Regions from separate parts of the Vibrio phycocola genome, predicted to be linked through region 3. Evidence: predicted binding sites of a transcription regulator. Region 3 holds the regulator's gene; each other region holds the start of a gene.
What was found. The regulator CRP, encoded in region 3, controls carbon source genes, mostly activating them, when cyclic AMP is high. The targets are predictions, from matches to a motif close to TGTGANNNNNNTCACA.
Positions count from the first base shown of each region.

Region 1 (10,928 bases), on a different contig from region 3:
AAATATAAGGTCCCAGAAAACCAAACGGTTCAGCGTGAGACACATATTCGAGCTCTTGATAAGCTTGCTTTAATTCTGATAATTTCGTTGTGTTAGCCAATATAGACTCCTAACCAAACGTGCATGTTTGTTATCAATATTCCCGCTCTGTTGTAAACGGGGATTTAACATTAGTTTATCTAACAATGGTGCTAGATAGAGTGACTCAGCCAATAGTTTTGTATCCATTTATGTGCCGTTAGTCGCACCAATGGCACCCTATTGATTTCTAACCATAGTGATTCTAGTCATAAGATGATTCACTTCATCACGTGTAAATAGATCTTCCAAGGTAGTATTGAGCTTGCGTCGCCAGTTAGGGTATTCATCGACCGTACCTGGAATGTTAACGGGTTTATCCATCTCTAAAAGGTCTTCAAGTTGTAAACTCATCAACGCGGATGCTCCTGCGGCCAAATGCAGGTGTAACCCTTCACTTAAGGTGGAATCCATCGGTACTAAGCTCGCATCTCGTCCAACGCATTGTGGTAAGTAACCATGCCAATCCACAGATTCTAGAATTGCTTGCTTACTTGCCAGTCTCTCATCAAATAGTCTTTTAAGTTTATGTTCATCAGGATAAAGTCCGATATCGGCTCCCATTTTCAGGTCATCGCAATGCCAAAATCCTCGCAATGTCGGCATATCATGAGTACACAGGGTCGACATCGCCTGAGGTGGATAATGGTTTGGAGAGATGTATCCTCCATCTTCTGCTGTTTCAAAGAAAAATACTTTGTATGAGTAGATTCCTGCATCGGCGAGTAGAGATACAATCTCTGGCGGTACGGTTCCCAAATCTTCACCGATGACACTGCATTGATTGCGCTGTGATTCTAATGTGAGAATAGCGATGAGCTCTTTCACCGGAAAGTAAATGTAAGCACCATCTTGCGGTGATTTTCCTTTTGGTATCCACCAAAGTCGAAGTAATCCCATAACATGATCGATTCGTAATGCGCCACAGTTTTTCATATTGGCACGTAGCAATTCAATAAACGGTTTATAGGCTTTTGAGCGCATCGCTTGCGGATTTAAAGGCGGTAATCCCCAGTTTTGACCTAGTGGACCCAGTTGATCTGGTGGTGCTCCAATACTTAAGCCAGTAAGCAAATTACCTTGATCGGCCCACACTTCTGCCCCTGAGTCTGCAACACCAACGGCCAAATCACGATACAGACCGAGGTCCATACCTTTTTCTTTGGCTAAGGATTGTACTTCGCTCAGCTGAGTATCCGATAGCCACTGGAGATACAGATGGAAGTCTACTTGATCTTTTTCATCGCTCATAAACTGACTGACACCAGCAGATCGAAACTGACGAAATTGCTCAGGGAAAACCTGCCAACCCCATATTTGGTCGTCTTGTTGATGTAATTTAGTATGCAATGCATCAAATGTTGCTTGAGCGAGTAGATCCTCTCCCCCTTGCTCGACAAAGCTTAGAAATGCTTGCCCCCGCTGACTCTGAGTCTCTAAATGACGATGCTTAAATTCAGCAAACAAGAGTGGCAGGATTTGCATTTTTAACTGAGCAACGAGTGAGTAATTCACCCAATGTGCTGAACGTGCTTCTTCAAGTTTTTTTTGAAATTCAGCACTTCCAACAATTTGTTGAGCGTCATTACAAAACACAAATTCTGGGATGGAACTGACATCAAGATAAAATACATTTAGCCAACGCCGAGATGAAGGGCTATATGGACTTGCACCTTCAGGGTTCGCCGGAAACAAAGCATGAATTGGGTTCAGGCCAATGAAATCAGCGCCACGATCGGCCATCTCAACGACAAGGTGCTTAAGATCACCAAAATCTCCCATGCCCCAGTTATGGTCTGTTTTTAATGTGTAGAGCTGAACACTCGGCCCCCAAATCTTTTTACCTTGTTGCAATAACGGCTGTTGATAACATTGCCTAGGAGCAATAACTAAAGTGGCTGTGTACGGTGTCTTACGACGCTTTCTCAATACTGAAAGTTCATGATATCCCAATGGTAATTCAACTGGGATTGAAAAGACCAAAGGGCCGTTTTCAGCACGATCATCTCGAACAACTTGCGACTGAAGATAACCCGAAAAATGTTGGCCACACTCCGTCACTAGTTGCCATTCAAACTCACTTTCCCGCGCACTTACGCCTAGGTTAAGCTCTATTTCAACAGGTTCATATTGATAGACAACTTGCAGTGGGTCGAGAATATCAACTTTATGTTTTTTTTCCGCAGACAACAGCAAAGCACCATCACTACTAGTATCGTAACCGAGCTCAGAAAGTATATACGTTATCGTTTCTTGGCTTACTTCGCTTTCATCGCCCATCATGCTCGTAAATCTGGGCGCAATGCCTACTAAATCGGCCACCTTAAGCAATGTCTGTTGTTGAAGTTCCATCGATCTCTCCTAGACACAAATAAAATAGGCGGTGAATACGATTCGACCGCCTCAATTAACCCAAAAAATCAACGATTAACAGGTTTAAGCTTCCAAATATTGTTTACGTAATCACGAATACTTCTATCGGAACTAAACTTGCCGACTAAGGCTGTATTGAGAATGGCCATTTTTGCCCATCCCGCTTGATCACGATAGGCTTCATCAATTTTGGTGTGTGCTTCAACATAAGACGCAAAGTCTGCTAATACCAAATACGGATCGCCGCCATTGAGTAAACTATCGTAAGTTGCTTTGAGCTTACCCGGCTCTCCTGGAGTGAATTCATCACCGAGTAACAGATCAAGTGATGCTTTAAGAAGCGCATCAGCGTTGTAATAATCAAATGGGTTATACCCACTGTGGCGCAACTTCTCAATATCATCGACTTCTAAACCAAAGATAAAGATATTGTCATCACCCACTTCTTCTCGGATTTCAACATTCGCCCCATCCATAGTACCGATGGTCAAGGCTCCGTTCAGTGCCATCTTCATATTACCGGTCCCAGATGCTTCTTTCCCAGCCGTCGAAATTTGCTCTGATACATCCGCAGCAGGGATAACAATTTCCGCAATACTTACACGATAATCCGGTAAAAAGACGACTTGCAGCTTATCATTTACGCGAGGGTCGTTATTGATTTTCTCTGCTATCTTATTGATTGCATAAATTATTTCTTTCGCAAGATAATAGCCCGGGGCAGCTTTTGCGGCAAAAATAAATACCCGAGGAACCATATCGAAATGCGGTTCAGTATCGCTAATCAAACGATGATACAAGGACAGAATATACAGCATATTGAGATGTTGACGCTTGTACTCATGCAAACGCTTAATTTGCACATCAAAGATCGCATCGACATTCAATTCAATTCCCATATTGCTTGATACCCAATCAACAAGGCGCTGCTTATTTTCCTTTTTCACAGACATGAATTGCTTTTGGAAATTCGAGTCTTCTGCAAACTCAGAAATACCTTCAAGTTGGTCCAAGTGTTTTGGCCAATCATGACCAATCTTATCACTGATCAATGTTGATAACGCAGGGTTACAAAATTGAAGCCAACGACGTGGTGTAATGCCATTGGTGACGTTATGTAAACGTGTTGGATAAAGTTCATGAAATTCAGGGAACAGATCGCTCTTAACCAATTCAGAGTGAAGAGCGGCTACGCCATTTACTGCGTAAGAGCCTACAACACAAAGGTTTGCCATTCGAACCATACGGTGAAAACCTTCTTGAATAATCGAAAGTTTTTGTTGTTTCGCTACATCACCTGGCCACTTCTCACGAACCTCAATCAAGAAATCATGGTTGATTTGATAAATGATCTCCATATGACGTGGCAACAGACGCATGATCAAGGACTCATCCCATGTTTCTAATGCTTCAGGAAGTAACGTGTGGTTTGTGTAAGCGAACGTTTTACTACAAATCGCCCATGCCTCAGCCCATGTCATGCCTCTTTCATCGATGAAAATTCTCATCAATTCAGGAATAGCAATCGTTGGGTGCGTATCGTTTAATTGGATCGTTTCATGCTTCGGAAGATCTTCCAATTCAAAGCCTGCGGCTTCGTGACGGCGTAAAATGTCTCGTATCGATGCAGCGCTATGGAAGTACTGTTGCATCAAACGAAGTGTTTTGCCCTTTTCATGGTTATCATTCGGGTATAACACCTTGGTAATATTACCCGCATCAATCAAGGCATGCTGAGCTTCGAAATAGTTCCCGTTATTGAAACTTTCAAGTGAGAAAGGCGCAGTAGCACGGCACTCCCATAGGCGTAATGGATACACGGTTTCACTTTGATAACCCACCACTGGAATATCCCATGGCATCGCCTTCACTGTCATTCCTGGAACCCAGACTCGCTTTTCCACTCCATTTTCTGTGAAACTCTCTACATGTCCGTAAAATCCAATTTCTTGTGCTAATTCAGGACGAGCGACTTCCCATGGATAGCCTTCAATACCACACCATGCATCTGGTGCCTCGCGTTGGTGGCCATTTTCAAATGATTGTTTGAACAAACCGTATTCGTAATGTAAACCATAACCAACAGCTGGGTATTCCTGAGCAGCCAAGGAATCCATGAAACAGGCCGCTAGTCGGCCTAAACCACCATTTCCTAAAGAAGGATCTCGTTCTTCTTCAAGTAAGTCTGACAGATCTTGGCCAAATTCGGCCATGGCTTCACTCACGGCTTGATATACGCCCATATTAAGCAAATTATTGCCAGTAAGACGACCAATTAGAAACTCTAGAGAAAGGTAATTGACACTTTTTGCATTAACAATTTTTGGGTCTTGTTCCGTTTCCAACAAATCAAAAGTTGTCAATTCCGCCAATGCGCGAGACATAGAGAGATACCAAGCGCGTGGCGTCGCATGTTCAATAGTCGTCGCATAGGTAGACGTTAAGTGGCGCTTAACATTGTCTTGAAAATTTTTCTTATCAAACGATTGTTGTAGTACAGGTTTCATAAAGAACCCTCGCATAGTTAGGTTAATTTCCGGCTATATTGAATATCCTGCATTTGAACGTAGTGCGAGACATCCTCCTCTCACCTTTACCTCAAGGCGTAGACATTAAGGCGTAGTAGTTAATATAATGAATTTAATGTGATACAAATCACCAAATATAAGAACTGACTAAGTTTTATCCTCGGCTAAGATCACGAGAGAGGCGAGATCTGGCATATATGAACGTTTACTATGGTGCAAGATTTTACAATTAGATCTAAATAACACGATCAACATCACGATAAATTAGATTAATTTGTATTGCTTGGATTAGAATTTGCCATAATCATCGATGCAGCATTAATTATTTTAGTGATTTGTGTCACACTATTTAGGCGTAGACTAATTTTCACATATTTTCTACCAAAAAGAGCCGAGAAGAGATAATCAAAACTATGATTTGGAAAGGCGATTATAAGAGGACAAATGTGGATCAGTAATCAATACCAAACACCGCACATCACAGATAGCCATATCCTCCGATCATCATTATTGGAAAAGCTAGCATCGAGCAAACAGAAGGTGATCTTTTTACAAGCTCCGGCTGGCTATGGCAAATCATCTCTCATCGCACAATGGTTAAACGATAAAAACTATATTGGATGGCTAAGCTTAGACCAACTTGATAATGATCCTACCCGATTTACGCTTCATTTAAGTAATGCGATTAATCAAGCACTAAAAGATGAATCTATATCAGCGACATCATCAGATCTTGCTTCTCCTATCCGATATATGAGCACTCTAATTGAACAGCTAGATGAAAAAATAAGCTCACATAATCTCAATGCCTACCTCGTGATCGACAACTATCAACACATTGATCATCCAGAAATAAATAATGCTCTTAAGTTCTTACTGAATAATCAACCAAAAGCATTTACGATTGTCGTGCTATCGAGAACTATACCAAATGTTGGTATTGCAAACTTACGTGCGAGACAGAACCTTCTTGAATTAACTCGCGAGCACCTTTGTTTTAGCAAACAAGAAGTTCAAGCTTTTGTGCAATACCACTTTGATGCTGAGCTTACTCAAGAACAGCTAACGGCTCTTGAACATTACAGCGCAGGTTGGCCATGCGCTCTGCAGTTATTAGCGATGCAATCCCAATATCAATTGGAGTCTTTTTTACGATTTTTTATTCCCCACTCCCCTTTTCCGTTCACTTATATCTGGGATTATTTTACTGAAGAGGTTTATGAACCCTTACGAACGGATATAAAACAGTTCCTACTTAAGACCAGCATCGTCGACGTATTTAATCAAGAATTAGCCCAAGCCATAGTACCTGATCTGAATTCAACTGAAATCATGGCTTATATCGCACGTAATGAGTTATTCATCACCTCACTTGACCATGGTTGGTATCGTTATCACCCTCTGTTTTTCAAGTATCTTTGTCATCATCGACAAATTTCGTATGGAACAGAGGAAAATCAATCATATTTGACCGTCTCATTTGCTTGGGAACTACAAGAGAATCCAACAAGAGCGCTAGATTTTGCTGTTTTGGCCGATAATAGCGAACGTGTTAGTAACCTTATTCAGCGTTTTGGGTGGACACTTTTTCATCATGGCGAGCTAGAAGTATTGGAAAAATCCCTAGACATCCTCAACCGAGCAGGACTCAACAATGACCCAAATACCGCTTTGCTCAACGCATGGATCTTACAAACTCAATTTCGCTTTAATGACGTCGAAATAGAAATTACACGATTTTTCGCATACCTTTCAGACAACAACATAAGCCTGACAAGTAATATCCAGGGGGAATTTAACGCACTGCTCGCTCAAACCGCTATCAAGAAAAACCAACCACTACAAGCTAAGGAAAGAGCTGAGTTTGCATTACTAAACCTTGATCATGCTTCCTATCAAGCAAGGCTAGTTGCAACATCCGTACTTGGCGAGGTTTATTATGCTGAAGGGCATTTAAGCCAAGCATTATCACTGATGCAGCAAACAGAAAAATACGCTCGCCAACATCAACTCAATCCTCATGTACTGTGGGCATTGATACAGCAAATTGAAATCCACTCTGCTATGAGTCATAACCAAACCGCATTTGAATTACAATCAACTGCTTTAGACTATGCCAAACTACACTCATTAGAGCACATCCCCTTGTTTAACATTATCATTAGGTTACGTGCCAAGCTCTTATGTGATTGGAACAGAGTCGATGAAGCTGAGCAATTGATCAATGAAAAAATCACGATGGAGTCTCAACTAAGTGAGTACTCACATTTACCGGCTATTCTTGCTCGAATTGCATTGCGAAAGGGGAACAGTAAAAAAGCAAACGACATCATAACCCAATACTCTATGGATCTTTACGCTCCCGATGCAAATATAGAGTGGCAAGCCGAACTTAGTCTTAGTCTCATTCTTTTATGGTTAAATGACCGTAATGTTTCTGCTTTAGAACAATGGTTAAGTCATTTCCAATTACCCAATAAATTCTGCAATGGTTTCACTCAACAGCAGGGACGCAATCAAGTCCTCGCGCTAGTAGGGTTGGAAGACTACGCACAAGCTAAAACCCAAATCGAGAAGCTACAAACTGAAGCGAGTGAATATTCACTTACCTACGATCAATTTAAAAACCAAGTATTACATTGTGTGGTCGCGTTAAAACAACACCGAAAAGAAGAAGCAATAGAACATCTTATTACGGCGTTGGAGTGGAGTCTGGAGACCAATAACATTGGCGAGTTTTCACTATACTCAGATAGCTTGTTTCCCGTGTTAAAAGAGTTGAAACCATTTCAAAGTGACAAGATATTATTAAAACACCGAATCGACCTATTGATTGACCAGTTAGCGCCTCATACTAAGCATAAGTACGCTCTAAACCAAGATGTCATTGAACGCTTACAGCTGAAAAACGCTACCTTACCAGACATATTAAAAACGAGCCCATTAACAACACGAGAATGGCAAGTCCTTACCTTAATCTATTCAGGTTTAAGTAATGAGAAAATTGCTTACCAATTCGATATAGCGCCCACCACCCTCAAAACTCATATCCGTAACCTCTATCAGAAGCTTAATATACCGAACCGTAAAGCCGCAAAAGCCTTTGCTGAACAATTAATTTCGCTACTGGAAAAATCGTAACACGCTGAAACCTTGCAACAAAAATTCGATCTCCACATTGTTATGTTATATCATAACAAAATCATACTCACGGTTTATTGAACTCTCATTTAATTCTTTAAAATAAGGAAGTTACGCTATGTCTTTGTTTACACGGGTAGTGTTTTCAGCTTGTTTAACGGCTACATCTGCCATGCCAGCACTGGCAAATGATAATAGCCTATCCATCTCAGTTACATTTGGTCCGAAGGCAGAAGTTCCCGATCCTCGCGCGGGTTATAATGGTTGGATGTCGAATCAAACAGGTGTTACTGAAACCCTCATGGGCATTGACTACGACATGAGTCTTTATCCTCGTGTTGCAAAAAGTATTGAGCAAGTAAGCCCAACCGTATGGAAAGTTATGCTTCGTGACGGAATCCAGTTTCATGACGGTTCTAAAGTGACAGCAAAAGCCGTAGTAAAAGCCATTTCAGCAATTTCTGATCAAAACCACCCAGGGTATAATGCTCGAGTTGTTAAACTTCTCGATCTTGCAAGTATCGCTTCTGAGGGTAATGACTCCATTATCTTTGAAACCAACAGTCCCAATGCCGCATTTCCTTGGACACTTTCTGCACCCGAAATTGCGGTACTTGGCGAGGCATCAGACAACTACCCGATCAATGCGACTGGACCCTACGTATTTAAAGAAGCGATCCCACAGCAACTTTACCGAGCGGAATCTAACCCTAACTATCGACTGGGATCGCCAGGTTTTGAAGAAGTCGAAGTTGTCGTATCGCCTGATCCCGCTTCTGCCGCGTTAGCATTTGAAGCTGGCGAGGTCGATATGGTGATTAACTATCCAGAATCCGATTTCTCTCGCATTCAAAGTACGGGTGCACTTGGCTTTTCTGCACCAACATCTCGACTCTACTTTTACACCGTAAATGCAGCCAGTGGACCGATGTCGAATCCTTTGATTCGTCGTGCCGTTTCTCTTGCTATTGACCGCCAAGGTATTGTTGATGCGGCTCTTTCTGGTGTAGGAGGCGTGCCCGCAGGAACCATTTACCCAGCCAATAAAGGTTGGGCGGCAAACATTCCAGCACAGTATGACCCATCTCAAGCGGAAGCTTTGTTATCGGAAGCCGGAGCAACCAAAAAAGCAGGATCTTGGACACTAAATGGCGAACCGCTAGAGATAGATATTGTGACCTACTCTTCTCGAGCCGCGTTACCACCAACGGCAGAATTAACACAAGCCTTCCTGCAAGCCCTTGGCATTAAAGCGACAATTCGTGTTGGCGAATACGGAGCCAGTAATGATCAAATTAAAGCGGGAGAAGCAGACCTGTTCTTGCAAGCTTGGATAACCACTCCACAAGGTGATCCTGGGGCGGTATTAGAGGCACTTATCAAGTCAGATGGCAGTTCAAATACAGGTAACTACTCTAACCCTGAGGTCGATAAGTTACTGGATCAAGGCCGTACCACTTTTGATTATGACGCTCGTAAAGCTATTTATGACAATGTTCAGCACCTAATCGCTGAAGATGGAGCTCTGATTCCTATGTTCCATGTGACCCAAACCAATGTTGCGAAGGCAGGATTAACAGGCTATCAAGTTCATCCAACCGAAACATATTGGATCACCCACAAAACTACATTCGAAAAATGATAATGTCTGTCTCCGACCTTAGCGCCGTGCGTTCAGGTCAGACTATTCTTCACCCTACCTCTCTTGATATACAGGGTGGAGAGCTGATAGGACTGGTCGGCTCATCCGGATCGGGTAAGTCGACACTGGGTCACATCTTAGTTGATAAACTTCGAGAAAATGGCGTTCATATTACTCATGTCCCTCAAAGTCCAGATGAAGCGTTAGACCCTTTTCGCAGTATGAAATTTCACTGGCGAGAAGCTGAAAAAGCGCTGAACTTAACTCATGATCCTAAACGACAAAAAACGTTGTTTCTCGCGTTGAATATCGAACATGGAGACCTCCGTCAGCGTCCTTGGGGCTGGAGCCGAGGTATGCAACAACGGTTTGTCATCGCGATGGCGTTAATTGGCTCACCAGACCTTTTGGTGATGGATGAACCAACATCAGCTCTGGATCCTATCGTCGCAGCCCGAACCATGAAGCTACTAGAAAGCTATCTATCGACACGGACGACCGCAATGTTACTTATTACGCACGATCTTGGACTCGCTTCGAAGTGGGTCAATCGCTTGCTAGTAATGGACCAAGGTAAAATAGTCGAGGATCGTCCAACACATAAACTGCTAAATGATCCAAAGACACCCGCTGCAATATCGTTGTGTCAGCATCGAAGTTGGGTAAATTTATCATGCTAGAACTACGTAATGTCTCGGTAACCTACGGTAAAACGACCGTGCTAGATACCCTATCTCTAAGTGTTTCCGCCGGAGAAACATTAGCGGTTGTCGGTGAAAGTGGTGCAGGTAAATCCACACTTATCAATGTCATTTTAAATATTGTTCCTTTAGACTCAGGGACAATTACATGGTCAGCCAATTCTATAAAATGTTGTCGTCCTTCATTAGTCATGCAGGAGCCCAGAGCCGCTTTTAACCCTGCCTTACCCTTACTTAAATCGATTTTAGAACCGCTCCATGCACGAGATAAAGACATCGACCATGGCCGACTTGAAACATTATGTACGTATTTAGGAATGCCAATAGAACTGCTTAACCGAAAACCCACTAGCGTTTCCATTGGGCAAGTACAAAGAGCTGGAATACTGCGTGCTTTAATGGCTGAATCCCCACTTATCTTGTTTGATGAACCGTTGTCTGCACTCGATGCCACAACCCAAAAAC
Region 1 covers NZ_JBTAMQ010000012.1:118,665-129,592, forward strand. Annotated here, with positions in the region: gene glgB (1,4-alpha-glucan branching protein GlgB) at 1-100, opposite strand, end outside; gene malQ (4-alpha-glucanotransferase) at 259-2,430, opposite strand; gene ACXJY6_RS15530 (glycogen/starch/alpha-glucan phosphorylase) at 2,499-4,958, opposite strand; gene malT (HTH-type transcriptional regulator MalT) at 5,424-8,120, shown strand; gene ACXJY6_RS15540 (ABC transporter substrate-binding protein) at 8,239-9,762, shown strand; gene ACXJY6_RS15545 (ATP-binding cassette domain-containing protein) at 9,765-10,442, shown strand; gene ACXJY6_RS15550 (ABC transporter ATP-binding protein) at 10,436-10,928, shown strand, end outside.
Region 1: the regulator CRP is predicted to act here: its motif matches at 5,309-5,324, upstream of malT (HTH-type transcriptional regulator MalT).

Region 2 (10,928 bases), on a different contig from region 3:
ATCGCTGCGGGTAGGGTAACAAATGCTAAACCAACACCGGCTGAAACCACTTCAGTGATAGGTTTCGCTTGCTCCATTGCCATGTAACCTAGTACAGAGAAAATCATGATACCGGCAAGAATTGAGAATCCACAGTTAATCAATACCGTCATAAAGGCGTTATTGGTGATATCGGATTTTTCAGGAAGGTAGCTTGAATACGCTAACATGATGGAGAAGCCAATACTTAACGTAAAGAAGATTTGTCCATAAGCTGCAGCCCATACTTTTACGTCCCAGATTTTGCTGAAATCAGGTTTGAACATATAGTTCACACCGTCAAGAGCGCCCGGAAGCATAATCATTCGAGCAATTAAAAAGAGCACCATTAAGAAGAGAACAGGCATCAATATTTTTGAGGCAAGTTCAATACCGGCTTTAACGCCGCGAGCGATGGCTGCATAGGTAATAGCCCATGCAATGGTCATAGCAAGGGCGATTTTCCACTGAATGCCACCTAGATTAGTTGGTGAATTGTCACCAAGACCTAAATAGTCACCAAAGAAGAAGCCATTGGTGTCTTCTCCCCAACCTTGGTCAAATGACATCCCAAGATAAGAAATTGCCCAGCCAATAACAGCGACGTAATACACGGCGATTGTGGCTGCGACACCAACTTGGAACCAACCAAGCCATTCAAACTTAGCGTGAATTTTCGCTAATGTTTTAGGTGCAGACCCGCGATATTTTTGACCCATGCTGAATTCGAGGATCATAAATGGAATACCAGCGGTGATCATGGCAAAAAGATAAGGAATAAAAAACGCGCCACCGCCATTTTCATATGCCATATATGGGAAGCGCCATATGTTTCCCAATCCTACTGCGGAACCTACGGCAGCTAAAATAAAGCCGGCACGCGATCCCCATTGTTCTCGTTTCATCTTGTACTCCTATAAAATTCGTTCGTTACACCCTTATTTCGATTGAAACTCAACTAGGAAATTTCGATGATGAAACATCGATTTTTCTTCAGAAGAGATGATGAGTTATTTGATTTTTTCAACCGCAGGTGTGTGTTTGTATCTTTTTATATGCACTGGTTTGGAGGCCGTGCTGCGATACTTGGGCGTGAGATTATAGTTTTATCGATATAAAGGCAATAGAGAGTAAATCGACTTATGGTCAATTTAGTAGTGTTAAATGTTATACAGTTTGTACATTAAGGTTAAAGTGATTGTATTTTCTTGTTACGGCGGTTAAAAATACTAGCGATCTAGTACCCTGAGTGTGTAATTAATGAGATGAGCATGATTTAGTGAAATACTCTAGCTTAAAAAGTTTGGTTGGCATTTTTAACTTAAAAACGGTAGTAGAGAAGTTATGTATGAATTTGAGTCGTACTTGGCGATTGAGAGTGATAAGGGATAAATGTTGGTATCTTGCACAATTTAACGCCGTTATGCCCATAAAAGACAAGTCTGATAGCGTGATATAGAGAAGTTCTTACCATGGAAAAAAATTAAGAACTTAGGGGTAGGTCATATTTATTCTTTTGGAATTTTCCATATGCTATAGTCGCCTAAGTTCATAATTAGGTGATAAACCTTAAATAATCATTGAGTGAGCAGGATGAAATATAACTTTGATAAAGTGATTGATAGAAAGGGCACCAATGCTCTAAATAATGATGGATATCGTAAATATTTGTTTGGTGATTCCACAGAGCTTTCTGCCGAAATTGACATCGATAATTTAATCCCGATGTGGGTGGCAGATATGAATTTCTCTGTGGCTCCAGAGATTCTGGATGCGATTAAACAACGACTTGAACATGGCATTCTCGGGTATACCAAATTATTTGATGACGCTTATTTTCAAGCGTTTATTCAATGGGTAAAAGGTCGTTATAACTGGGAAATTAATCAACAGCATATTGTTACATCGCATGGTGTGGTACCTGCACTTTTTGATTTGGTGAGGTTATTTACCAAGCCGGATGAGAAAGTTCTCTTTACCACGCCGTCTTATGGTTTTTTCCAACACGCTGCACAACACCATAATCGTGAATATGTCACGTCTGATCTTATTAATACCGATGGGTATTATACATTTGATTTCGATGATCTTAGAGAGAAATGTGCTGACAGTAAGGTGACTCTTTGTATTCTCTGTAATCCTCACAACCCGACAGGTAGAGCTTGGTCAGAGGATGAATTAAAACAGTTTGCTGAGATCTGCTTTGAGTACAATGTATTAATTTTATCTGATGATATCCACTGTGATCTTACACGAAATTATACCTGTTATACGCCGCTTGCTAGGCTCTACCCAAACTCGGATCAGATCATCACTTGTATGGCACCAAGTAAGACGTTCAACCTCGCGGGACTAATGATGTCGAATATCATTATTCCAAATGAAGCGATGCGAACGGTATGGCTCGACGATCATATCGATATGTTGAATCCACTGAGTTTAAGTGGCGCTGAGGCTGCTTATACTTCTGGTGGTGCTTGGTTAGAGCAACTTACTCACTATCTAGACGCCAACTTCGATTACGTTAAAACTGAGTTAGATAAACAGTTGCCTCTTGCTCAGTTTTCTATTCCAGAGGCGACCTACTTAGCTTGGATCGACTTGTCGAACTATTTTGATAGTGATCAGAATCTGACTCAGTTCTTTATTGAGGAAGCGGGGATGATTGTTGAAGGCGGGGAGATGTTTGTCTCGGAGAATAATGGGTTTATTCGAGTGAATTTAGCGCATTCCAAACACACTGTAATGGAAGGTATTGCTCGAATATGCCAAGCGGTACAAAAGCAAGTCAGTTAAGCTGAAATCCTCGCAACTCAAAAGCAATCAAGCGTTATCAAGATAGGGGCTTTGTTTCCCCTATCTTGATAACGCTTATACTGCAATCTAAGTTTAGAAAACCGGTAATACCCTCATGCAGTTGGTGGACCCTACAACTCCAACCATATCTCCTTGAGTCAGAACGATGATGTCACCGAACTCAACGGTTCCTTTCTCTTTTAAGTGGTTTATCGCCTCAAGTGAGGTTTCAAAGCTCGTTGTTTGGACACTGGTAAATTTATAGGGTGTCACTCCCCGGTATAGAGCACAGCGGCGAAGTGTTTTCTCATTATCAGATAAAGCGTAAATTGGCAGTTCAGTATTCATCCTTGAGGTCATTAAAACAGTGCGACCTGATTCAGTCATGGTGACGAGCGCTTTAATACCTTCCATGTGGTTTGCCGCATAAATACTTGAAATGGCAACAGTCTCTTCTGCAGTGACAAATGAGCTTTTAAGTCGGTAGGTTTGGTCTTCAACGTGCATCACTTTTTCTGCACCAACACAAACTTCGGCCATCGAGTTTACTGTTTCAACAGGGTATTTACCCGCAGCTGTTTCGCCAGATAACATGACCGCGTCAGTGCCATCGATGACCGCGTTTGCGACATCCATAACTTCCGCCCGTGTCGGCATCGGTGCATCTATCATCGATTCCATCATTTGAGTGGCGGTAATAACAACACGATTTAGCTCTTTAGAGCGGCGAATCAGTTTTTTCTGTACTCCGACTAATTCTGGATCGCCAATTTCGACGCCTAGATCACCACGAGCAACCATGATGACATCGGATGCCATAATGATATCGTCGATATGTTCATCATTTGCGACTGTTTCGGCACGTTCAACTTTGGCGACCATTGAGGCATCTAAACCCGCTTCACGAGCAAGTTCTCGGGCGTATTCCATGTCTGCGCCATTACGAGGAAAAGAGACAGCAAGATATTCTACATTGAGTTCTGCGGCGAGTTTTATATCTTCCTTATCTTTTTCTGTTAAGGCTTGAGCTGATAATCCACCCCCTTTCTTGTTGATTCCTTTATTGTTCGAGAGCTTTCCACCAATCGTGACATGGGTATGAATTTGACTGCCTTCTACTTTGAATACTTTTAATTGAACTCGACCATCATCGAGTAGCAAAATGTCTCCACTCGATACATCCTCTGGTAGCTCTTTATAATCTAAGCCGACTCGAGTTTGATCCCCTTCTTGTGTCGGGCATTCAGAGTCTAAAATAAAATGGTCACCCACATTCAGTTTAATACTGTCGTCTTTGAATTTTGCGACGCGAATCTTAGGGCCTTGTAAATCACCGAGAATAGCGATGTGCACGCCGAGTTTTTCAGCGATTGTTCTGACTTTAACTGCACGCTCTCGATGATCATCCGCTGTGCCGTGGGAAAAGTTAAAGCGAACAACGTTGGCACCAGCTTTAATAACCTGCTCTAAATTATCACCTTTATCTGTTGATGGTCCTAGAGTCGTAACGATTTTAGTTTTTCTCTGCATCATGCTCATAAGATCTCATTTGTTTAAATTGTTTGTGTTAAGTTTTATAAGTATATGCAAGAATTCTTTTTTCGTTCGCAAATTCACGATACTGTTCGTGATTTGTACGGTGAATTGAGCATTAATGGATGTTAATTTGTTGCCTTGGTTTGAGTCACAGCACAAACTTGACTTATTATGCGTGATGCCTGTCACGCTCGGGTATCAAAGCTCTTCCCAATTACTTTACAAAGTAAAAAAATTACACCGCTGTCTTTTTGTCGGAGCACATCATGTTCATGGCCCAACCTGGCCACATTGATCATATTAAGCAGATCAATGCGGGGCGAGTATATAAACTTATCGATCAACTGGGGCCTATCTCTCGAATCGATTTATCGAAATTGAGTGAGTTAGCACCTGCGAGTATTACAAAAATTACTCGTGAGCTGATTGGTGCACAACTTATTCATGAAACCACTGTTCAAGAATCCTTGAGCCGTGGGCGTCCGGCTGTCGGTTTGCAAACCAAAAATTTGGGTTGGCAGTTTTTGTCGGTGCGATTAGGCCGAGGCTATTTAGCGTTGGCTTTACATGAGCTCGGCGGTGACGTTCTGATTGATTGTAAAATTGATATTCACGAACGTGACCAGCAGGATTTACTTGATCGTTTATTGCATGAAATTGAAGAATTCTTCCAAACGTATCACTCGGAAATTCAACGAGTAACTAGCATTGCAGTCACGATTCCTGGTTTAGTTAATTCGCAAAAAGGCGTGGTTGTGAACATGCCGTATTACAATGTGGTTAACCTTAATCTTGGAGCTGAAATATATAAGACCACTGGATTGCCTGTTTTTATGGCGAATGACACTCATGCTTGGGTATTGGCTGAGAAGTTATTTGGTCATGCTCAAGAAAGTGATAATGCTATTTTGGTGTCGATTCATAATGGCTTAAATGCTGGGATTATTGTTGATGAGCGAGTACTTCAAGGTAAATTAGGGAATATCGGTGACTTAGGGCATATTCAAATTAACCCTCAGGGTGAATTGTGCAGTTGCGGTAACCGAGGATGTTTAGACACGGTAGCAAGTTCTACTGCCTTGTTGGAACAAGCTTACGTAAGGATCTCTCATGGGGAGTCATCATCTCTGGCGGAAATTCAAGATATTCGAATTGAAGATATATGTTTTGCCGCTGTCGAAGGGGATGCTCTCGCGGTTGACTTGATCGAAAAACTTGGTAGTCATTTGGGGCAAGCCGTGTCAATTCTCGTGAATCTGTTTAACCCCGATAAAGTCTTAATTGGCGGTGTTATTAACCAAACTAAAGACGTGCTATACCCTAAAATGATGGAATCACTTTCAGCGCAGTGTTATCCCGCCTATAAAGATTCTCTAAAGGTGGTAGAGTCTCGGTTTTATCATGAATCGACGATGCCAGGTGCGGCATTGATAAAACAAGCTTTATATGATGGTTTATTGTTAATACGAATTCTCGACGAGTAATTGGTACGTACTGTCTTCTCACTCTTTGAATGACACTGACTCTTTTTTTCCTTTCTAACTAGATTTATTCCTATCTATGGTCCAGAGTTTATATTATCGATTAAAGTGCTAGGCGGGATTCGTATGTCAGGAGTATTGAATACGGTTGATCAGCGCACAAATCTTGTAGGCGAGAACCGTCTTGAGCTATTACTTTTTAGTTTAAATAGCATGCAAGTATTTGCGATCAACGTGTTTAAAGTTAAAGAAGTGATTAAATTGCCCACGTTAACCAAAATGCCAGGCGCCCATCACAATATTACTGGTGTTGCTTCCATTCGTGGTGAGCCAGTGCCGGTGATTGATTTACGTCGAGCGATCGGGTTTCCTGATAACTCTAATCATGATTTTACTGAACAGAATTTAATTATTACCGAATATAATCGTTCGACTCAAGGGTTCTTGGTTGGGCAGGTTCGTAATATTATCAATACCGCTTGGACAGAGATTCAGCCACCTCCTAAAACCGCAGGTAGAGCAAATTACCTCACGGCAATCACTCGAGTCGAAGATGACGAACGAAGCCATATCGTCGAAATTATTGATGTTGAAAAAGTGCTCGCTGAAATCATAGATTACGATATATCAATCTCAGAGGAAGTGCTTGACCACGAATTGGTGACCAATAATATGCAGGGTCGCAAAGTGCTTGTTGTGGACGATTCAAGTACCGCACGTAATCAAGTTAAAGGTACGTTGTCTCAGCTAGGTATTGAGATTATCGAATGCTGTGATGGTTTAGAAGCGTTGAATTTATTGCAGTCATGGGCGGATGAAGGAATTGATGTTACGAAAGAATTACTTCTGATGATAACCGATGCAGAAATGCCTGAGATGGATGGTTATAAACTCACTCATGAAGTACGTAGTGATGCTCGAATGAAGGATCTATATATTACGTTGAATACCTCTCTGAGTGGTAGTTTCAATAATGCCATGGCGGAAAAAGTAGGTTGTAATCGTTTTATTTCCAAGTTCCAACCTGATGTATTAGTCGATGTGGCTCAAGAGCGATTACGTCAAGTATTGGAAGCACAACATTAGGCGCACTTCCAATATCATCCCTGATGTTGTCCAAACAAATAAACGGTCAGATTCTATCTGGTCGTTTTTTATTTTTATGAGCAGATTAAGCTTAATGAAAATCCCGCGAACGGCTAGAAAGTGACGCGAGTTTATCGGTTAAATCGATAAGTTTACCGGCAATGACATGCATGACATCGCCTTCTTTTTCTAATATTCCTTTGACCTTAAGAATCTTTGAGTTCAAATACGCCCGTTTCTGTGCTCGAGCAGTTGCTTGCCATACGACTACATTAATGTTTCCGGTGTCGTCTTCAAGAGTAAAGAACGTAATACCTGCGGCACTGCCGGGAGATTGCCTTCCTGTGACGACTCCTGCAACGGTGACCAGCGATTTATCCGATTTATGGGCTAAGTCTGTCATTCGGCTAAAACGTCCCAGTAACTGAGCATGGTCTAACAGCAGAATAGGGTGGTGATCGAGTGATAATCCAAGGGCGGCGTAATCTTCTAATAATGTTGCCATATCACTCGGTGGGGAGAGTTGGGTTGGAGACGTATCGTCTAATGCGGCAAATAATGGCAGTTCTTGAATCGAGTCCATCATATTCCAACGAGTTTGATAACGATGCTGCCCATCTTGTCTGTTGCTGGACGTCATATTTCTTGATGAGGTCTTTAGGGTTGCAAGTGCATTGGCAGAGGCAAGCAATTCCATTTCACGCCGATTCAGTCCAAGTTGCTTGAGCTCAACAGTGGAATGAAAGCCGGAATTGGGACGATGTTCGACAATGGTGAGGGCAGTGTAATGTCCTAATCCTTTTATTTGTCGAAACCCTAAACGCATTGCGAGTTGCTCGCCTAACGGCACCACTTGATGATCATAGTCAGAGTGATTAATACTAACTGGAAGAACGGTAATCCCATGACGTTGGGCGTCTTGTACCAATTGAGAAGAGCTATAAAACCCCATCGGCAGACTGTTCAGTAGTGCAGTGTAAAAGCACTCCGGATAGTAATGTTTCAACCAAGCAGAACAATAGGCAAGCACCGCAAAAGAAGCGGAGTGACTTTCTGGAAAACCGTATTCGCCAAAACCACAAATTTGATCAAATAATTTCTCGGCAAACTCTAGGTGATAACCCCGTTTTTCCATTCCACTGATTAATTTATTGCGGAACTTCATTAATTCGCCACTCTTTTTCCACGAAGCCATTGCCCGACGTAACTGGTCAGCTTCACCGCCGCTGAACCCTGCTGCCACCATCGCTAATTTAATAACTTGTTCTTGGAAAATAGGTACTCCCATTGTGCGTTCGAGTACCGTTTTAACTTCTTCTGAAGGGTAGTCGATTGCTTCGATACCATTTCGTCTTTTGAGAAAGGGATGAACCATATCACCTTGAATTGGGCCGGGGCGGACGATGGCAATTTGAATCACAAGGTCGTAATAACAACGTGGCCGGAGCCTTGGTAGCATATTCATTTGTGCACGTGATTCGATCTGAAAGACGCCCACAGTATCAGCTTGGCTTATCATCTGATAAACCTCGGGATCATCGGGTAAGGCAGTGATCTGAGCGATTGAGAGAGATCGTTGGTGGAAGTGCTCAACTAAACCGAAGCACTTTCGAATGGCCGATAGCATACCCAGTGCGAGCACATCGACTTTCAATAGCCCTAAAGTTTCTAAGTCGTCCTTGTCCCATTGGATTACTGTTCGCTCATTCATGGCGGCATTTTCTACCGCGACCAACTCATATAATGGCCCTGCTGAAATCACAAAGCCTCCGACATGTTGCGATAAATGGCGTGGAAAGCCGATCAGTTCATTCACTAGATCGATAAACTGCTGGCCTTTTAATGAGTCCGGTTCTAACCCAAGTTCAACAATTTGCGCCTGCCAGCCGAGCGCCCGGTCACGTCGGTTAACATTGTGGATAAAATAGTCGAGTTGAGTCTCATGGATTCCGAGCGCTTTCCCTACATCGCGCACCGCACTTTTAAAGCGATACGAAATTACGGTAGCGGCCAGGGCTGCACGCTCCCGGCCGTATTTTTGGTAGAGGTATTGAATCACTTCTTCTCGACGTTCGTGTTCAAAGTCGACATCAATATCAGGGGGTTCATTGCGTTCTTTACTGATGAATCGCTCAAACAATACCGAAATTTGGCGAGGATCGACTGAGGTAATTTCCAAACAGTAACAAACAACGGAATTGGCGGCAGAACCTCGGCCTTGGTATAAAATGCCTTGCCGTTTAGCAAACATAACGATGTCGTGAATGGTCAAAAAATAAAACGGGTAATTGAGCTCTTCAATCAGAACTAACTCTTTTTCGATAATGTGTTCTATCGTTGGAGGAACCCCTTTGGGGAAGCGACGGTGCTTCCCTTGTTCAACCAACTGTCGTAGGTAAGCGATTGGGGAGCAATTTTTCGGCACCAGTTCGCTGGGGTATTCATAGCGCAAACTGTCGAGATTAAACTGACATTGGTTGGCAATGTCGATACTTTGCGCTAACCATTCGGGCTGAAATAACTTGGCTAATTTATCTTTGCTCCTCAACACGCGTTCAGTATTGGTCAACAGGTGTGCTTGAATTTGTTCAACAGAGCTGTGACGGTCGATTGCGGTTAATACATGCTGCAATGGTAAACGAGCCGCATTGTGCATTAAGACACCACCACATGCGCAAATAGGCAAGTCTAATACCTCAGCCAAACGTTCGCTTTGTTGTACACCTTTTGAATCATCTGCACTGAGGTGGCGTTGTATTCCAATCCATAATCGACCGCGATGGTGTTGGGTGAGCCATTCTCCCCATTGCTGACTCGCATCGTTGTCTATACTCGGCAGCCAAATCACTAAGCAGTGCTTTAATGACATCACATCCCATTCTGAGAGTTGATATTGTCCTTTTCCGGCGCGGCGACGAGCATTAGTAATAATTCGGCATAACTCCGCATAACCTTCTCGATTTGGTGCTAACGTAATAAATCGGCATGCGGGATTGAGCTCAAACAGGCTTCCAACAATCAGTTTCACCGAGAGTTGATGCTCTTTAATTGTCGCATGCGCACGCACGATCCCCGCAACTGAACACTCATCGGTAATGGCAATAGAATGGTAACGTAAAAAATCGGCTTGAATCACCAACTCTTGTGGGTGCGAAGCTCCTTGAAGAAAGGAGAAATTGCTTTGACAGAATAGTTCTGCGTAACTCATTCACTGCTCCGATTAACTGAACTGACCATGTAAGTACCAATGTTTTTGTACGTCGCGAAAGACCCAAAGCCAGCAACCGGTATTGCTATACGCTATGTAGTAATCTCGCGTGATCGGCTGCCCATCCCACCATCCGGTTACGATTCGTTCAGGCCCATGAATTAACTCCACTTTCTTTGTTAGTCTCTCAGGAGTTGAGTGTAATAAGCTTGGGCGTAATTGAGCTGAACGCTCGCTCGTGGTGATTGTTTGAGTTGCATCGAGAAAATAAGACGATTTTTCCGGGCGTGGATCATTACTCATGATGACTTTAGACACGGCTTGTTTGCCTAATTTCGCTTGCAGTAAAGAGATCAGTTCTAATGGTTGAAGTGCCCCTTGTGTGCCTGAAAAGAGATCATCGGCGTGAGCAGGTTGTTCACCGCTGCGAATAACGTTGAGCTGTAAGTGATGGACAGCTTGCGTGAGAGTGAGACTTTCAAGCGATAACTGCGCCAGCGTTAACCAACGGTCGGCTCGATATTCCCCAGTTGCCGAGGTAAAGGTCACTTGCTTTTGAGGTGGTGTTTGTTGATGATTGGCTCGTTGTATCAAGCAAAGCTCTAGTTCATAGACAACTTGATTTCGGAGTAATAGAAACTGCTCGAGTCGTTTGAGTAAGATTGCCAGTGGTTTGAGTAACCATTGGCAGTTATCAATGTCGTAAAGTAATTCCAAGTCGGTACTGAATTTTTCTGGTGGATAGTGAAAGTTGAGAGGGTGCTTAAATTGTCCCAACAATCGACCGACATAATTGACGAGAT
Region 2 covers NZ_JBTAMQ010000002.1:327,762-338,689, reverse strand. Annotated here, with positions in the region: gene ACXJY6_RS05185 (sodium-dependent transporter) at 1-923, opposite strand, end outside; gene ACXJY6_RS05180 (MalY/PatB family protein) at 1,612-2,814, shown strand; gene pyk (pyruvate kinase) at 2,908-4,353, opposite strand; gene mlc (sugar metabolism global transcriptional regulator Mlc) at 4,617-5,834, shown strand; gene ACXJY6_RS05165 (chemotaxis protein CheV) at 5,958-6,917, shown strand; gene ACXJY6_RS05160 (error-prone DNA polymerase) at 7,009-10,125, opposite strand; gene ACXJY6_RS05155 (Y-family DNA polymerase) at 10,138-10,928, opposite strand, start outside.
Region 2: the regulator CRP is predicted to act here: its motif matches at 4,525-4,540, upstream of mlc (sugar metabolism global transcriptional regulator Mlc).

Region 3 (10,928 bases):
GCAAACCCCGAAATGTGCTGAAATTATGGTGACATTATGGCAACAGGCGGGTCTTCCTGACGGTGTTCTGAATTTGGTTCAAGGTGGTAGCGATACTGGTATTGCACTAGCAAAAATGAAGCAGATAGATGGTTTGCTTTTTACTGGAAGTGCTTCAACAGGCCATACTCTTCATCGACAGTTTGCGGGACAGCCAGAAAAAATGCTTGCCCTCGAAATGGGGGGAAATAACCCTTTGGTGGTGAGTTCACATTTTGGTGATATCGATGCAGCCGTTTACACCATTATTCAATCTGCATTTATTAGTTCAGGCCAAAGGTGTACTTGTGCGCGACGTCTATATATCCCCGATTGTGAGGGAGGAGACGCGTTATTGACGCGTTTAATAGAGGTTGTTGAAGCTCTCGATATAGACCAGCCGTTTGCAGTCCCCGCTCCATTTATGGGGCCATTGATTTCTGCTCAAGCTGCAGACCATGTTATCGAGATACAAAAAAACTTAGTGAGCTTGGGCGCAAAAATACTTGTTATTGCACAGCGCAAAGAACATGCTTTTGTTACGCCAGCTATTTTAGATGTGAGCAATATCGTAGATCTGCCTGATGAAGAGTGTTTTGGCCCTTTGTTGCAAGTCATTCGGTATAGTAGCTTAGAAGCCGCGGTAGAGATGGCAAACGATACTCAATTTGGGCTTTCTGCAGGCTTAATTTCAACCCAGCATAGTGAGTGGCATTATTTTGTCGATCACATTCGTGCGGGAATTGTGAATCTAAATCGTCAATTAACTGGAGCCAGCAGTGACGCGCCATTTGGTGGGCCAGGAGCGTCTGGCAATTTAAGACCAAGTGCCTATTATGCGGCTGACTATTGTGCTTATCCTATGGCATCTATTGAAGGGGAGCAGCTAGAGCTCCCAACAGTATGTTCGCCGGGGATTCATCTCTAGTTCACTATTAAGGAAGCACTATGACACCTGAACAACTGTTTTCTTACCTATGGCAGGATTATGCTTCTCGCCTTTGTCCTTCAGCTCAGAGAATAAAGGATCTATTGCAAGAAGAGAGTGAGTTGATTAACGATCATATCGCTCTAAGGACTTTTAATATAGAGCCACTCGGACTTGAGACGTTAGCTTCTCAATTTGAAAAGCTAGGCTATAAAGTAGGGGGAGAATATCGATTTGAGGCAAAAAAATTAAGGGCTAAGCACTATGAGCATTCCAATTCTGATTTGCCAAAAGTATTTATTAGCGAACTTTTGGTTGAAGAACTGTCCACCCCAGCTCAAAAAGTCATTCATAGCTTAATCGCACAAGTCGATTCACACTACTTCTCTGGACCCGACTTTCTTTACGCCGGACGTCCATGGTCACTCTCTATTGAACAGTATCACCTTTTATCGGAAGAAAGCGAATATGCGGCTTGGGTTGCTGCGCACGGCTATGGCGCGAACCATTTTACGGTCAGTGTGAATCAATTGAATCGATTCGAGCAAGTCAAAAACGTTAATCAGTACCTAAGACAACATGACTTCGCAATCAATGAGTCTGGTGGAGAAGTGAAGGGAACACCAGAATTGATGCTGGAACAATCCTCCACCATGGCCGATATTGTGGAGGTTTCCTTGATAGAGACAGAGCTTCGCTTACCAGGAGGTTTTTATGAATTCGCTAAACGTTATCCTACCGATAGTGGTGTGTTATACAGTGGTTTTGTCGAAGCATCGGCGAATAAAATTTTTGAAAGTACCGATCGACGTCTTTAACTGGACACGTATCGTCCACCAAGCAAATAAAAAACCACTTCAAGTTGAAGTGGTTTTTCAATTTAAAGACTGAAAACTGGAAGTTTAACGCGTTCCGTAAACGACGATAGTTTTACCGTGCGCTGAAATCAGGTTTTGCTCTTCAAGCATTTTCAGGATTCGGCCAACAGTTTCACGTGAACAGCCAACAATTTGTCCAATCTCTTGACGAGTGATTTTGATTTGCATTCCGTCAGGGTGTGTCATTGCGTCAGGTTGTTTTGCTAAGTTCAATAGCGTTTGAGCAATACGACCAGTCACATCCAAGAACGCAAGATCACCTACTTTACGGCTAGTCACGTGTAAACGGCGAGCCATTTGTGAAGAGAGGCGCATCAAAATATCTGGATTGACCTGGATAAGCTGACGGAATTTTTTAAATGAGATTTCAGCGACTTCACATGGCGACTTTGCTCTAACCCAAGCGGTACGCTCTTGATCATCTTCAAATAAACCAAGTTCACCGATAAAGTCACCCTGATTTAGATAAGAGAGAATCATCTCTTTACCTTCTTCATCTTTAATCAGTACTGCGACAGAACCTTTTACGATGTAGTAAAGAGTTTCCGCCTTTTCACCTGCGTGAATCAAAGTACTTTTTGATGGGTATTTATGAATATGACAGTGTGAAAGAAACCACTCTAACGTTGGATCTGTTTGAGGTTTACCTAGAACCATAATATCTCTCTTCCTATGCAGGGTATACTTGCTGTTTCGTGTAGTAGCTATGCCCAATTGCGATAATTCTACTCTAAGAGTTGGAGAAAACGCGCAAGGTATTTTCTAATTCTGAATTAAATAATATCCTTTTTCGGGCTCAATTTCTTGATTTTAATCGTGTGACACGTGCAAATTTCTACGCAAAAGTGTGCACATGGTCACGCTATTGGAAGTAAATTAAAGGAACGCTGTTCGATTAACGGCGTATTAACCTTTTATTTATGTGATAGCCGTCAGCCAATTTTTCCCGTTTCAATCAGTTGTTGCAAAATAGGTCTAACAATGAGTTCCATTGAAAAACTCATCTTTCCTCCAGGGACAACGATGGTGTCTTGGCTAGACATAAACGATCCATCAATCATGGCGAGTAAGTAAGGGTAATCGACCTGCTTAATTCCTTGCAGACGAATAACCACAAAGCTCTCATCCAAGCTGGGAATATCTCGAGCACTCAATGGGTCGGATGTATCGACCGTTGGCACTCGCTGAAAGTTAATGTGAGTACGTGAGAATTGTGGTGTCATATAGTTGAGGTAATCATCCATAGAACGAACGATCGAATCCGTTACCGCTTCTTTTGAGTGGCCTCGATCTCGCGTGTCTCGTACAAATTTTTGAATCCATTCCAAGTTGACGATCGGAACCATCCCGATCAAAAAATCGACATGTTGCGCGACATTAACGGGGCCATCAATTATGCCCCCATGGAGACCTTCGTAAAAAAGGAGGTCGCTATCTTGAGGTAAATCTTGCCAAGGTGTAAACGTCCCTGGTGTTAGGTTATATGGGACTGCCTCGTCAAATGTATGTAGGTAACGGCGTACTTTTCCTGTTCCACTTTTACCGTATTCATCGAAAAACGACTCTAATAGAGGAAAGTCATTGGCTTCAGAACCAAAATAACTAATATGGCGACCTTGTTCACGAGCTCTCCGGATTTCAATATCCATTTCGGGGCGAGTGAAACGATGAAAACTATCACCCTCAACCCAAGCTGGATTAATGTTCATCCCATTGAAGAGTTTGCGAAATGCTTCTGAGGTTGTGGTTGTACCTGCTCCCGAAGAACCAGTAACAGCAATAATTGGATGCTTTGCGGACATGACTTTCCCTGTCTATTTTTACTTTCTTTAACGCCACTATAGCACGAAATATTCTTTCGATGATTACAGCAGAAATGGATTAGCGCAATTTAGGGTGGATCTGAATATCGATACTTTCATGAAGCTCTGAGTAAACGATTACCGCATCATTTTTACTAAGAAGTGACTTAACTTGTTCTATTTTGGTGGTTAAATCAATTTCACTATTGCCGTAATCGGTGCCTTCACGAAGGACAAATTCTTGGATCAGCGTGTTCAGGGTGTCTGGCGCTATTTCTTGCCATGGAACGATCATCGCAAATTTCCTGATTCTTAATGTTGAGTTGCGCCTATTTTATGTCTATTTACTCGAATTGCGAAATGCATTACCTGATATTGATGAAGATTTGTTGTACGGAAGAAGAATCGGCCTCAGTTTAGGTTTCGTTATTTATTAGGACGGCTCAATAAAAGAGGCGGATAAATGGGTGGCATTAAGTCGCTGACAATACGTAGATACAAGATTTGGTGTTGTGGTGGGTTTTGAATTTAAGATGTTAAATTGATCGACTAGATCAGCCTGCTGACGCTTTTCTAATTCTAATTCAAACTTCAATGTCTTTTGATATAAGTTGTCGGTCAGAGAAGGTTTTAGGGATTGTCTTAGTTGACGGTAATGATTGATTAAGCCGTCAGTGTTGTCTGTTGCCTTTATTAATGTTTCCAACTCATCATTATTAATGCTGAGTTTGTGTAGATCGAGATACTTGAGAAGAAGCAATGTATTTACATTTCCTCCAAATTGATTTTGGAGGGTTAAACACGCTTCTTTCACTCCCGTAGCAGCATAATATGACAAACTGAATTGCCAGAGTTGTTCCGTCATTAGAGTGTGAGAAGCCGGTGTTTTTCTCATTATTGGTGAAACTCTTGTTCTAATAGTTCAAGCTCTTCCTGTTGCTCCATCCAGGTTACTTCAATTTTCTCAAGTTCGGATTTTGCGCTGGCTTGAGTAGCGATTAGGTCTGTTAAGACACTCTTGTTTTCAATTTCATACAGACTACTGTCAGCCAATTTTTCATCAATTTCTGAAACACTCTCAGAAAGAGCATCCATTTTCGATTCTAATTGAGAGAGCTTTTTGCGAAGTGGAGCGGTAGTTTTTCGGAATTCAGCTTCTCGGCGTTTTTGTTCTTTTTTCGCTGCGGCACTATTCCCACCTTCTTTTTCATTACTCACTGGTTGCGCATCACGACGTTCTTGGCGCTGTTGTTCCGTTAACCATTTGTAGTAATCATTTAGATCGCCATCGAAGGGGGCGGCTTGACCTTGGTGGACTAAATAAAGGTCATCAGTGGTGGCACGAAGAAGGTAACGGTCATGACTGACGATAACCATTGCACCCTCAAAGGTTTGCAAAGCAAAGGTGAGGGCTTGACGCATATCGAGATCAAGGTGGTTAGTTGGTTCATCCAGTAACAATAGATTAGGCTTCTGCCAGACAACTAGAGCTAAAACTAATCGTGCTTTTTCTCCACCAGAAAAAGGAGCTACTTTTTCTAGCGCTTTTTCACCTTGAAAGCCAAAACTTCCAAGATAGTCTCGTATCTGTTGCTCGGTGTGATTTGGGGCGATTTGCATCATATGCTGCAGAGGCGTTTCTTCTGGATGCAGGGTCTCGAGTTGATGTTGAGCAAAGTAGCCAATTTTAACACCTTGAGAGTACGTTAAATCACCACTTGTAGGATTAAGTTCACCTGATAGTAATTTGATCAGCGTTGATTTACCTGCGCCATTTCGACCGAGAAGTCCAATTCGACTTCCAGGAACCAAATTCAGGCGTATTTTCTCTAAGATGAGCTTATCGCCGTATCCTGCACTCACTTCGTCCATCATTATTATTGGATTGGGCAGGGCGGCAGGTTCACGGAATTCGAAACTGAATGGATTATCAAATTGTGCCGGTAACACTTTTTCCATGCGCTCTAGTGCTTTGATGCGGCTTTGAGCTTGTCGAGCTTTTGAAGCTTTGTAACGGAAGCGATCGATATAGCTTTGCATATGAGCAACTTGCTTCTGTTGTTTTTGAAACATAGCTTGTTGTAGAACGAGCTTTTCAGCGCGTTGAGTCTCAAATGACGAGTAGTTGCCTGTGTACTCGTTAAGGTCTTGGTTTTCTACGTGGATGATTCGAGTAACGATAGGATCTAAAAAGTCGCGATCGTGTGAGATTAAGACTAAGGTTCCTGGGTAACTTTGTAACCAGCGTTCTAGCCACATTACAGCATCTAAGTCTAAGTGGTTCGTCGGTTCATCGAGAAGTAATAGATCGGAACGACACAATAAGGCTTGAGCAAGGTTAAGGCGCATGCGCCAACCACCAGAGAATTGAGTTAAGTTCCATCCCATTTGATCTTGGCTGAAACCCAGACCATCGAGAAGCTCAGCGGCTCGTGATTGAATCGTATAACCACCAATGGTTTCAATTTTACCATGGAGGATAGCAACTTCATGGCCATCATCATTTTGTTCTGCAGCACGTAAGTCGGATTCTAATTGACGAAATTCACGATCGCCATCAATAACATAATCAATTGCTCGACGTTCAATTGCCGGCGTTTCTTGCGCAACCCAAGCTAATTCCCAATGGGAAGTCATGCTAAAATTACCGGCATCGATAGACAGTTCATCTTTTAGCAGAGCAAACAGAGTGGACTTTCCGCAACCATTTTTTCCAACTAAACCGACTTTGTCGCTCGGGTGAATAGTCGCTGATGCTTGATCTAAAAGAGGTTTGCCGCCACGTAAAAGCTGAATATCTGAGAACGTAATCATATTGCCGTCTAAATTAAGTAATAATCTGCCCAGAATAGTAGGTGGAATGAGGATAAATGTCGATCACAAACCAATATGAGTTATGATTGATAATGTAATTTCAAAATAGAATCAGTGTGAGAAAGCAAGATGACTTCCAATACTTCGTCATTAGTTCGCCCCAAAATTTTAGTCATAGTGGCTCACCCTGAACCACAAAATTCGGTGGTCAATCACCTGCTGTTGAAATCAATAAAACATCTGGAACATGTAAAAGTTCATGACCTTTATGCAATCTATCCTGATTTTTTTATTGATGTAGCCGCAGAACAAAAATTGTTACTTGAGCATGATGTAATCGTTTTTCAGCACCCACTTTATATGTATTCGTGCCCGGCTTTGTTAAAAGAATGGATGGATAGGGTTCTCAGTAAAGACTTTGCTTTTGGTTCTAAAACGGAATTAAAAGGAAAATATTGGCGCAGTGTGATTTCTGCTGGTGGGAAACGTACCGCATTCGATGAAAAAGGGTATAACAAATATCCCTTGGAAGAAATTTTACAGCCATTTGAATTGACGGCAGCATTGTGTTGTATGAATTGGTTGGAACCTCTCGTGCTGTATTATGCAAGGAATATCTCTGATGTTTTGCGCTACGAACATGCAGAAAAGTATCGCCGGTGGTTATGCGAACCAATGAAAGTAGAGGATAAGTAGTATGGCGGCAGAAACCAGTGATCTTCTTCAAAGTGGAGCAATCTTTCTGACTGCAGCGGTTGTTGCTGTTCCACTTGCCCAACGAGCTGGACTTGGTTCGGTACTGGGTTATTTACTTGCAGGGGTAGCCATTGGGCCGTGGGGGCTGAGATTAATTAGCGACGTTGATGAGATTCTCCACTTCGGTGAGTTTGGTGTCGTGATGCTACTGTTTGTGATTGGTTTGGAACTTAATCCGAAAAAACTATGGCAGATGCGAGGTCCCATTATTGGTTTAGGAGGTGCGCAAGTCGTTGTTACCAGTGCGTTGTTAGCCTGCATTGTAAGAATGTTTGATATCCCATGGCAGACGAGTTTGGTGATTGGAATGGGGCTGGCGATGTCTTCAACAGCGATTGCACTACGGGTCATTGAAGAACAAGAACTTGAGCGTAGTGAAACTGGCCAATCGGGGTTTGCGGTCCTTCTATTTCAAGATATAGCTGTAATACCTATTCTAGCTTTATTACCTGTATTGGCAGGTAGCTCTGGTGGTACATGGGTTGATGGTATATGGATGATCTGTGGGATTGTTGGACTATTGGTTGGGGGGCACTTTTTATTGAGTCCACTCTTTAGTTATATCGTATCAAGCCGAGTTCGAGAACTGTTTACGGTGGCGGCCTTGCTCTTGGTGATTGGTATTTCAATCCTAATGCAATCATTGGGTTTATCGATGGCATTGGGAACGTTTTTGGCAGGAGTGCTATTGGCGGAGTCAGAGTTTCGTCATGAATTAGAAATCGCAATCGAACCATTTAAAGGCTTACTTTTAGGCTTGTTTTTTATTGCTGTGGGAATGGCTGTTGACCTCGGGCTGTTTTTACAACATCCGCTCGAAATTTTAACTGCCGTAGTGGTTTTAGTTTCAATAAAAGGTTTAACTCTCTATTTATTAGCACGCTTATTTGGCACTCGCTCTAAAGCACGAAGTTCGATGGCAGCAATCTTAAGTCAAGGTGGTGAATTTGCCTTCGTCATATTTACCGCAGCTCAAGCAGATGGGTTACTAGAGCAGTCTCAAGTATCGTTTCTACTCGTTGTTGTGAGCTTGTCTATGGTGACGACACCACTCATTTTAAATGTGCAAAAACGATGGTATGCCAGAAATTTAAATGGTCCTAAAAGTGATCTTGAAGTGGATGTATCGAACGAAGAGCCACGTGTCATTATTGCTGGCTTTGGACGCTTTGGCCAAATTATAGGCCGCCTCATGTTTGCCAATAAAATTAAAGTGACCGTATTAGAAAGTGATGCAAGTCAGATCAAATTACTAAGAAAGTTCGGGTATAAAGTTTTTTATGGTGATGCGAGTAATGTCGAACTGTTGCGCGCAGCGGGTGCAGCAAACGCAGAAGCGATTATTATTTGTACAGACATACCCGATGAAGTAGTAAAAATAGTTGAGCTATGTAAACAACACTATCCTCGTCTTAAGGTTCTAGCTCGTGCTCGTAGTAGAGTAGAAGCGCATCAATTGATTAATCTCGGTGTAGATGGATATACTCGAGAGACGTTTCGTGGAGCGTTGGATTTAGGGCGTGAAACCCTTGTTGCGCTCGGTATGCACCCTTATCAAGCAAAGCGTGCTGAAGGGCACTTTCGTCGATTGGATAATGCCATGTTAAAAGAGCTATTACCTCAACAAGGTGAAGAGAAGCAATTTTCGATTAGAACAAAAGAAGCAAGAAAAGAGCTAGAAGCTATTTTTGGTCGAGAAATGGAAAAAGACCATCAAGCTAGAGATGAATGGGATAAGGAGCAGGGGTAAATAATGAAAAAACGTTTTATTGCTGGAGCTCGATGCCCTAAATGTGAAGCGACCGATTCTTTACGTTGGTGGGAAGAGAATAATATTGAACACGTAGAATGTGTTGAATGTGACTATGTAGAACAGCGAACACCACAAAATATGGAGAAAACAGCTCATAGCGATCAATCAATGATTGGTATTTTTAAGCCAGAGTAATTGAGTTTCTGATTAAGATCCCCATAATATGTACGTATATAAATTTGCATCTCAACTTTGACTGATGCTTTTGATGCCTTGGAGCCGATATGAAAATTGAACAAAATGTAGTGGTTAGCTTAGCCTACCAACTAAAACTTGATGATGGCGTGGTATTAGACCAGTCAACAGCAGACGCGCCACTTGAATACTTACACGGCTTTAACAACCTAATTCCTGGTTTGGAAAAAGAATTGGTTGGTAAAGTGGTTGGTGATAAATTTACTGCCGTTATTGAACCTGAAGGTGCATATGGCGACTATAATGAAGCACTAGTTCAACGTGTTCCTGCAAATGTATTCCATGGTGTTGATACTATTGAAGTTGGTATGCGCTTCATGGCAGACACAGACCAAGGTCAGGTTCCTGTTGAGATTACCGAAGTTGATGGCGACGAAGTCGTGGTTGATGGCAATCATATGCTTGCTGGAAAAACCTTAACGTTTGATATTGAAGTTGTAGCAATGCGTGAAGGTACCGAAGAAGAAATTGCTCATGGTCATATTCACAGTCAAGATCATGGTGAAGGCTGTTGTGGCGGCGGAGACAAAGGCGACGACCACGAATGTTGTGGCGGAAAAGGTCATGATGAAGGTAAAGAACATGAATGCTGTGGTGGCGGTGGTTGTGGAAGTCACTAAGAGGACTTTGGCTGTCTCTACAAATTAATTATTTAAACACCTACCTTTTTGGTAGGTGTTTTTGATTTAACTTACTTTAAGAGTATTGATGTGATGCAAACCCCTTTTTCTATCGCAATCCATGGTGGAGCCGGCACGATTGAACCAAGTATGATGAGCAAGGAGTTACAACAAGAGATAGAACGAGCTCTCACTCTAGCTGTAACGTCTGGTCATTCTGTTCTCAACCAAGGTGGTACTGCAATTGATGCCGTCGTGAGTGCGGTTAAATGTTTAGAAGATAGTCCTCATTTTAATGCAGGGCATGGTTCGGTATTAACTCATCAAGAAATGGTAGAGATGGACGCCGCGGTGATGTTGGGAGATCAACGTCAAGCAGGAGCTGTCGCAGGTGTAAAACACATTAGAAATCCGGTTGAATTAGCGAAAGATGTGATGGAAAAAACGCCACATGTTCTATTGGCTGGAAAAGGAGCTGAAGAGTTTGCGTTCAGTTTAGGCTACGACTATACCGAACAGGATTACTTTTTTACTGAGCGTCGATATCAGCAACTTCAGTCAATGAAGGAAAAAGGTCTGTTTGCGTTGTCAGAATCTAAGTACCCAGATGACAAGAAGTTTGGAACCGTTGGAGCGGTAGCATTGGACCAATATGGGAACCTTGCTGCGGCAACAAGCACTGGCGGCGTTACCAACAAAAAATATGGAAGAATAGGTGACTCACCTTTAATTGGCTCTGGCACCTATGCTGAGAATAAATTGGTTGCATTATCAGCATCGGGTATGGGAGAGGCATTTATTCGTCATTGTGTTACCGCTGACATTGCGGCTCGCATGCGTTATTTAAAAGAAGATGTATCTGAAGCATGCGATGCTGTCCTTCATGGAGAATTGTGTGACATTGGTGGTGAGGGAGGCGTTATTGCCATTGATGCGCAAGGGAAGATTCACTTTTCATTAAATTCTTCAGGGATGTACCGTGCTTCCATCGACCGTACTGGAGAATTGAAATTAGCAATCTATTCAAATAACTAGTCAAATGGTTGATTATGCCGCTTCTCGTCTTAAACTTTAGACTTCGAGTAAATATTTATGCCAGATCAA
Region 3 covers NZ_JBTAMQ010000009.1:92,351-103,278, reverse strand. Annotated here, with positions in the region: gene astD (succinylglutamate-semialdehyde dehydrogenase) at 1-946, shown strand, start outside; gene ACXJY6_RS13415 (DUF1338 domain-containing protein) at 967-1,764, shown strand; gene crp (cAMP-activated global transcriptional regulator CRP) at 1,849-2,481, opposite strand; gene ACXJY6_RS13405 (phosphoribulokinase) at 2,757-3,626, opposite strand; gene ACXJY6_RS13400 (YheU family protein) at 3,706-3,921, opposite strand; gene ACXJY6_RS13395 (TIGR02444 family protein) at 4,060-4,521, opposite strand; gene ACXJY6_RS13390 (ABC transporter ATP-binding protein) at 4,521-6,440, opposite strand; gene kefG (glutathione-regulated potassium-efflux system ancillary protein KefG) at 6,570-7,136, shown strand; gene kefB (glutathione-regulated potassium-efflux system protein KefB) at 7,138-8,946, shown strand; gene ACXJY6_RS13375 (YheV family putative zinc ribbon protein) at 8,950-9,144, shown strand; gene slyD (peptidylprolyl isomerase) at 9,234-9,824, shown strand; gene ACXJY6_RS13365 (isoaspartyl peptidase/L-asparaginase family protein) at 9,918-10,859, shown strand.